Regions from separate parts of the Sphaerotilus microaerophilus genome, predicted to be linked through region 1. Evidence: predicted binding sites of a transcription regulator. Region 1 holds the regulator's gene; the other holds the start of a gene.
The links. The regulator LexA, encoded in region 1, represses DNA repair genes until DNA is damaged. The targets are predictions, from matches to a motif close to ACTGTATNNNNATACAGT.
Positions count from the first base shown of each region.

Region 2: the regulator LexA is predicted to act here: its motif matches at 1,562-1,579, upstream of recA (recombinase RecA).

Region 1 is NZ_AP025730.1:2,736,630-2,740,028, forward strand. Features, by position in the region: gene mnmH (tRNA 2-selenouridine(34) synthase MnmH) at 1-84, opposite strand, end outside; gene NGK70_RS11885 (hypothetical protein) at 146-562, opposite strand; gene NGK70_RS11890 (helix-hairpin-helix domain-containing protein) at 610-957, opposite strand; gene lexA (transcriptional repressor LexA) at 1,028-1,717, opposite strand; gene NGK70_RS11900 (asparaginase) at 1,880-2,899, shown strand; tRNA gene NGK70_RS11905 (tRNA-Leu) at 2,970-3,054, shown strand; gene NGK70_RS11910 (DUF1993 domain-containing protein) at 3,115-3,399, shown strand, end outside.
Region 2 is NZ_AP025730.1:1,327,815-1,331,213, forward strand. Features, by position in the region: gene recX (recombination regulator RecX) at 1-422, opposite strand, end outside; gene recA (recombinase RecA) at 463-1,524, opposite strand; gene NGK70_RS05870 (response regulator) at 1,743-2,414, shown strand; gene NGK70_RS05875 (sensor histidine kinase) at 2,480-3,399, shown strand, end outside.

The DNA.
Region 1 (3,399 bases):
CCCGGGCGAGCGGGCGTCGATGATGGCGTCGAAGGCGGACAGGTCGGCCGCGGCCTGGGTGGCGGGAATGCGGTGCAGGGACATGCCGCGATTGTCACCGTGCCGCAGCCTGGGCGCTGGCGGGACGGGGCGCAGGTGTCGGTGGTCAGGCCGCGGGCAGGCCGGCGGCCGGTGCGCGGCCCTGCAGGGCCTGGCGTGCGATCAGCAGGTCGAGCGCTTCGCAGACGTCGCTCATGCGCCCGCTGATCAGGGTGCGCTGGCCGTCGCAGGGATCGACGGTGCAGCGTGCGCCGCCCTGCGGTGGCCGGCCATTGCGGCGCACGACGGCCGCGCTCACCGGTATCGGCCGCGCGGCCGCGGGACGCAGGAGCGCCGGACGGAGGGTGGCGGCCGCCCGTGCCGTGCCGGGCTCCGCCTCGGCCAATCGTGCCGACGACGCAGGCTGCGCTGGCGGTGCAGCACCCGGGCCCGCCGCGGCCTCGTCCACACCGAAGCGGCGCAGCCGATGGATCAGGCGCGTGCCCAGTTGGCGGGTCAGGCGGGTGGCCAGGGAGTCGGTCATCGTGGTGCTCCATCCGTGAGTCGCTGAGCGTCAGCGGGATGACGGATTCATCGGCCCGTCCGGCGCGGGCTGAACCACGCAAGTGCGGGGGGTGTCGCCGGGTGGGCTTTGCGCGCTTCGGTGTAGCGCCACCACGGGCGGGACTCGGCGCCCCGCAGGAAGTCGATCGCGGCCATGAAGGTGTCGAGCACGCAGGGGTCCTGGCGCTGCCCGGTGGCGTCGCACAGCCGCGTGTACAGCTGGTGGGCGTCCTGCTGGGCCAGTTCCTGTGGCAGCCCGATACCCAGGCGGCGCAGGTCGGCGGCCATGGCCGGGCCGATGTTGGGAATCTGCTCCAGCCGCGCGCAGTTGGCGGCACAGGCAGCCTTGCCCGAGGCCTTGCGCAGTACACGCATGCCTGTCTCCTCTTGTGTGGAAGCCTGGAACGGGTCCGCGGGCGGTTCGAATGCCGCGGCCCCCCGCCGGTCACATCAGCATGGTGTTGCGGATGAGCCCGACCGCAATGCCCTCGACCTGGAAGCCCACCGTCTCGGGGCCGACGTGGATGATCTCGAAGTCCGGGTTCTCGGGGATCAGCTCGATGCCGCCCTTGCCGCGGCGAAAGCGCTTGACTGTCACGTCATCGCCCAGGCGGGCCACGACGACCTGGCCGTTCTTGGCATCGCTGGCGCGCTGGACCGCCAGCAGGTCGCCGTCGAGGATGCCCGCATCGCGCATGCTCATGCCGCGCACCTTCAGCAGGTAATCGGGCTTGCGCGGGAAGAGGTGCGCCTCGACGACATAGCTCCGGTCAACATGCTCCTGCGCCAGGATCGGGCTGCCGGCGGCCACCCGCCCGACCAGTGGCAGGGTGAGCTGGGCGAGCGAGGGCAGCGGCAGGCTGAACTGGTGGCCGTGGCCGGCGCGGCGCGAAGCGTCGATCGAGCGCAGCGTCTCGGCGCGCAGCCGGATGCCGCGCGAGATGCCGCCCACCAGCTCGATCACGCCCTTGCGTGCCAGCGCCTGCAGGTGCTCCTCGGCGGCGTTGGCGGAGCGAAAGCCCAGCTCGGCGGCGATCTCCGCCCGGGTGGGCGGCACGCCGGAGCGCTCGATGGTGCTCTCGATCAGTTCCAGGATCTGCTGCTGCCTGGCCGTGAGCTTGGGGCTGTTTTCCACGGAACCTCGCATGCGCCCGTTGCGCAATGGGTGAAAGCTTTGTCCGCGACACCGGTCGTGGCATGGCAGGATGACTGAACGGCGCAGCATCGCTGCTGTAGGGCCGGTCTGTGATTGCATCCAGTGACTGTATTTTTGTCCAGTTCCACAAGAATGACAAGCATGACTTCCAGGACAGCGGCGTTGACCGGCGGTGACGCAAGCGCAAGCGGGTTGCCGCGGCGGGTGGTGGTGCTGGGCACCGGCGGCACCATCGCCGGCACCTCGGCCCGGCCCGGGGACCACGTGGGCTACACCGCGGCCCAGCGCGGTATCGAGGAGCTGCTCGGCTCTCTGGGGCCGCCCCTGGGTGTCGAGCGATCGGCCAGCCTGGCGCTCGAAGCCGAGCAGGTGGCGCAGATCGACAGCAAGGACATGAGCCACGCGGTGTGGCGGCGCCTTGCCGAGCGTGCCGCGTGGCACCTGGCGCGCCCGGATGTGGTGGGGGTCGTCGTGACGCACGGCACCGACACCCTGGAGGAAACGGCCTACCTGCTGCACCGCGTGCTGGCACCGGACAAGCCGCTCGTGCTGACGGCGGCGATGCGCCCGGCCGATGCGCTGATGCCCGACGGGCCACAGAACCTGTTGGACGCCATCACCGTGGGAGTGCAGGGCGCCTCGGCCGGTCTGGGCGGCGTGCTCCTGGCGATGTCGGGGCGCGTCTGGGCCGCCGCCGAAGTTCGCAAGGTGCACCCGTACCGGCTGGATGCCTTCGACGCCGGGGATGCCGGGCCGCTGGCGCACATCGAGCAGGGCGCGCTGCGGCGGCTGCGGACCTGGCCGGCGGCCGGCGGACCGGCTGCGCTGGGCCTGCAGGTGCTGGCCGCCGACATCTGGCCCGAGGTTCAGATTGTCACCAGCCACGCCGGGGCCGACGGGCGCATCGTCGAGCTGCTGCTTGATGCCGGTGTGCAAGGGCTGGTGGTGGCCTGCACTGGCAACGGCAGCATCCACCAGGCGCTGCTGGCCGAGCTGCTGCGGGCCCAGCAACGGGGGGTGCTGGTCCTGCGTGCGCTGCGACAGGGCAGTGGCTGCATCGTGCCCGGCGGTGCCTCGGTGCTGGCCGATGCAGGCTCGCTCACGCCGTCGCAGGCCCGCGTCGAGCTGCTGCTGCGGCTGCTGGCCCACCAGCCAGGTTGATCCCCCTTCGGTCTGCCCGCAGCGGGATCGGCGGGCCTTCGGCCATCCCCTCGGCTATGATTTCTGGCTGGCTCCGATGGCGGAATCGGTATACGCAACGGACTTAAAATCCGTCGCCGCAAGGCTTGCGGGTTCAACTCCCGCTCGGAGCACCAGTCGTGTCGCAGTGACCCCACCACTGCACTGCCAACCCGTTGGGTTTTTCAGGAGGTCGCATGCCGATCACGATGACCAGTGCCAGCCTGCCGATCTTCCGAACGGCGCTATCCAACCTATACCACTGCCTGGTCAAGGCGAGCGACAACGCGCGCCGGCGGGGATTCGATCCCGACGTGTTTGTCGCGATGCGCCTGGCCCCTGACATGCTCCCGTTTGCCTCGCAGGTGCGCATCGCCTGCGATGCGGCCAAGTACGGCGCGGCCCGGCTGGGCGGGCTGCAGGCGCCGCGGCACGAGGACAACGAGACCACGCTGGACCAGCTCAAGGCGCGCATTGCCAGC
Region 2 (3,399 bases), 1.4 Mb from region 1:
TGCGCATCCGTGGCGGGGGCCTCGCCGAAGCGGCGCTGCCAGGCCTCGTGAGCGCGCTGGTACTCGGTGTCGCGCAACGCGACCAGGGCGTCGCCGTGCTCGGCGATGTCCAGCCCCTTGGCCACCAGCTCCTGGCGGATGCGGGCACTGCCGAATCGAGCCGCCTTGCGATGGATGACGCTGGCCACCACCCGCTCGGCACTCAGGTAGCCTAGCCGCTCCAGTTCGTCGAGCAAGGTGTCGATCTGCTCGGGCGACTCGGCGTGGGCGGCGAGCTTGCGGGTCAGTTCGACGCGGGAGTGCTCCCGCGCAGCCAGGTACTTCAGCGCCCGGCCCTTCAGGCTCAACCCTGCCAGCCCAGGCTGGTCCAGGGTGCGCCGAGGTGCTTCGCCCTCCGTGCGCCGCGGCCTGCTCCAGGTCATTTCAGCACCTTACGCATTCACCTGGCCTGACTCGACCCCGTCATCCGCCCTGGCCCGCCGCAGCGGCGGGGGGCGGCAGCAGGGCGATGTTCATCGACTCGCGGATCTTGTTCTCGATCTCACGGGCCAGCTGTGGGTTCTCGCGGAGGAACTCGCGGCAGTTGTCCTTGCCCTGGCCGATCTTCTCGCCCTGGTAGGCGTACCAGGCACCGGCCTTGTCGAGCACCTTGGCGGTCACGCCCAGGTCGATGATCTCGCCTTCGCGGCTGATGCCCTCGCCGTAGAGGATGTCGAACTCGGCCGTCTTGAAGGGGGGGGCGACCTTGTTCTTGACCACCTTGACCCGGGTTTCGCTGCCGATGACCTCTTCGCCCTTCTTGATGCTGCCGATGCGGCGGATGTCCAGGCGCACCGAGGCGTAGAACTTCAGCGCATTGCCGCCGGTGGTGGTCTCGGGGCTGCCGAACATCACGCCGATCTTCATGCGGATCTGGTTGATGAAGAAGACGGTGCAGTTGGTCTTCTTGATGGTCGCGGTCAGCTTGCGCAGCGCCTGGCTCATCAGCCGGGCCTGCAGGCCGGGCAGGGCGTCGCCCATCTCGCCTTCGAGTTCGGCCTTGGGGGTGAGCGCTGCCACCGAGTCGATCACGATCAGGTCCACCGAGCCGGAGCGCACCAGCGCGTCGACGATCTCGAGAGCCTGTTCGCCGGTGTCGGGCTGGGAGATCAGCAGGTCCTGCAGGTTGACGCCCAGCTTCTGCGCGTACTGGGCGTCCAGGGCATGCTCGGCGTCGATGAAGGCGCACACGCCACCCAGCTTCTGCATCTCGGCGATGACCTGCAGGGTCAGGGTGGTCTTGCCGGAGGATTCCGGGCCATAGATCTCGACGACGCGCCCGCGCGGCAGGCCGCCCACGCCCAGGGCGATGTCCAGGCCCAGCGAGCCGGTGGAGACGACCTGGATGTCCTCGATCACCTCGCCTTCGCCCAGGCGCATGATGGAGCCCTTGCCGAACTGCTTCTCGATCTGGGCCAGCGCGACCTGCAAGGCCTTGGCTTTTTCGCTGCTGAGGGCGGACTTGGAACTGGCGTTGGCTTCCATCGGGGTGCTCCTGGGTTTGCGTGTCATTATCTCAAAAACTGGATGTTTGTACAGTATTTCTGGGGCGCATGCGCGTGGGCATGCCGCCGGCAGGTGCAGGTCATGCCGTATGGCAACAGTCCCGATATCCGGCGCCGGGTCGGGTTCCTAGAATAGGTGACATGAACGGCCGCGCCTGCGAGTGTCGCAGTGACGGGGCCGTCGAGGAGACCTGAGCCATGCGAATTCTGATCGCGGAAGATGACCAAGTGCTGGCCAATGGCCTGTTGCGCAGCCTGCGTGCGGCCGGTTACGCCGTGGACCATGTCGCCAGCGGCTCCGAGGCGGATGCTGCACTGGCCGCGCACGAGTTCGACCTGCTCATCCTGGACCTGGGGCTGCCCAAGCTACATGGGCTGGAGGTACTGAAGAAGCTGCGCTCGCGCGGTTCGTCGGTGCCGGTGCTGATCCTGACCGCGGCCGACAGTGTCGAGCAGCGTGTCAAGGGGCTGGACCTGGGGGCCGACGACTACATGGCCAAGCCCTTCTCGCTGCAGGAACTGGAGGCGCGGGTGCGGGCGCTGACGCGGCGTGGCCTGGGTTCGGCCTCGGCGCTGATCAAGCACGGCCCACTGACCTTCGACGCCACCGGGCGCGTGGCCTACATCAACGAGCAGATGCTCGACCTGTCGGCGCGCGAGCTGAGCCTGCTGGAGGTGCTGCTGCAGCGCGCCGGCCGGCTGGTGAGCAAGGACCAGCTCGTCGAGCGCCTGTGCGAGTGGGGCGAGGAGGTCAGCAACAACGCCATCGAGGTCTACATCCACCGCCTGCGCAAGAAGATCGAGCAGGGGCCGATCCGCATCGCCACGGTGCGCGGGCTGGGCTACTGCCTGGAACGCATCGCGGCCTGAGCCGGTGAACTGAGCCCGTGAAAACGACGGCGGCGGCGCAGCCGGCCAAGGGCGCTCGGCGCAGCATGCGGCCCAGCGTGCTCGCGCGGCGGCGCGAGCAGCGCTCGCTGTTTGGCGAGATCCTCGACTGGATGCTGGCCCCGCTGCTGCTGATGTGGCCGATGAGCCTGGCGCTGACCTGGCTGGCGGCGCAGGGCATCGCCAGCCGGCCCTACGACCGGGCGCTGGTCGAGTCGGTGCGCTCGCTGGCGCAGCGCATCGAGCTGCGCGGGGAGGCGATCAAGCTCGACCTGCCGCCCGAGATGGTGCGCATGCTGCGTGCCGACGAGGCCGACAGCGTCTACTACCAGGTGCTCGACACGCGGGGCCTCTTCCTCGGCGGGGATCGGGAGCTGCCGGTGCCGCCCGAAGGCGACGCGGTGACACCCGGCGAGTTGCGCCTGCGTGACGACGAGATCGGCAGCGAGAGCGTGCGCGTGGCCTACCAGTGGGTGCAGGTGGGCTTCGAGGAGCGGCCGGCGCTGGTGCAGGTGGCCGAGACGCTGACCAAGCGCTCGCGCCTGGCCACCGAGATCATCAAGGGCGTGATCCTGCCGCAGTTCGTGATCCTGCCGATCGCGGTGCTGCTGGTGTGGCTGGCGCTGGTGCGTGGCCTCGCCCCCTTGAACGCCCTGCAGCAGCGCATCCGCAAGCGCCAGAGCGACGACCTGTCGCCGATCGATGAGCGCGAGGTGCCCGAGGAGGTGTCGCCGCTGGTGCGGGCGATCAACGAGCTGCTGGAGCGCCAGCGCAGCACGATGACGACACAGAAGCGCTTCCTGGCCGATGCGGCGCACCAGCTGAAGACGCCGCTGGCGGGGCTGCGCATGCAGGCCGAGCTGGCGGCGCGCGAGCTGGAGTCGGGGCAGAGCGACCCGCGCTCGCTGCGCGCCTCGCTGGACCAGATGGCCAATGCCTCGCAGCGCGCGGCGCACATGGTCAACCA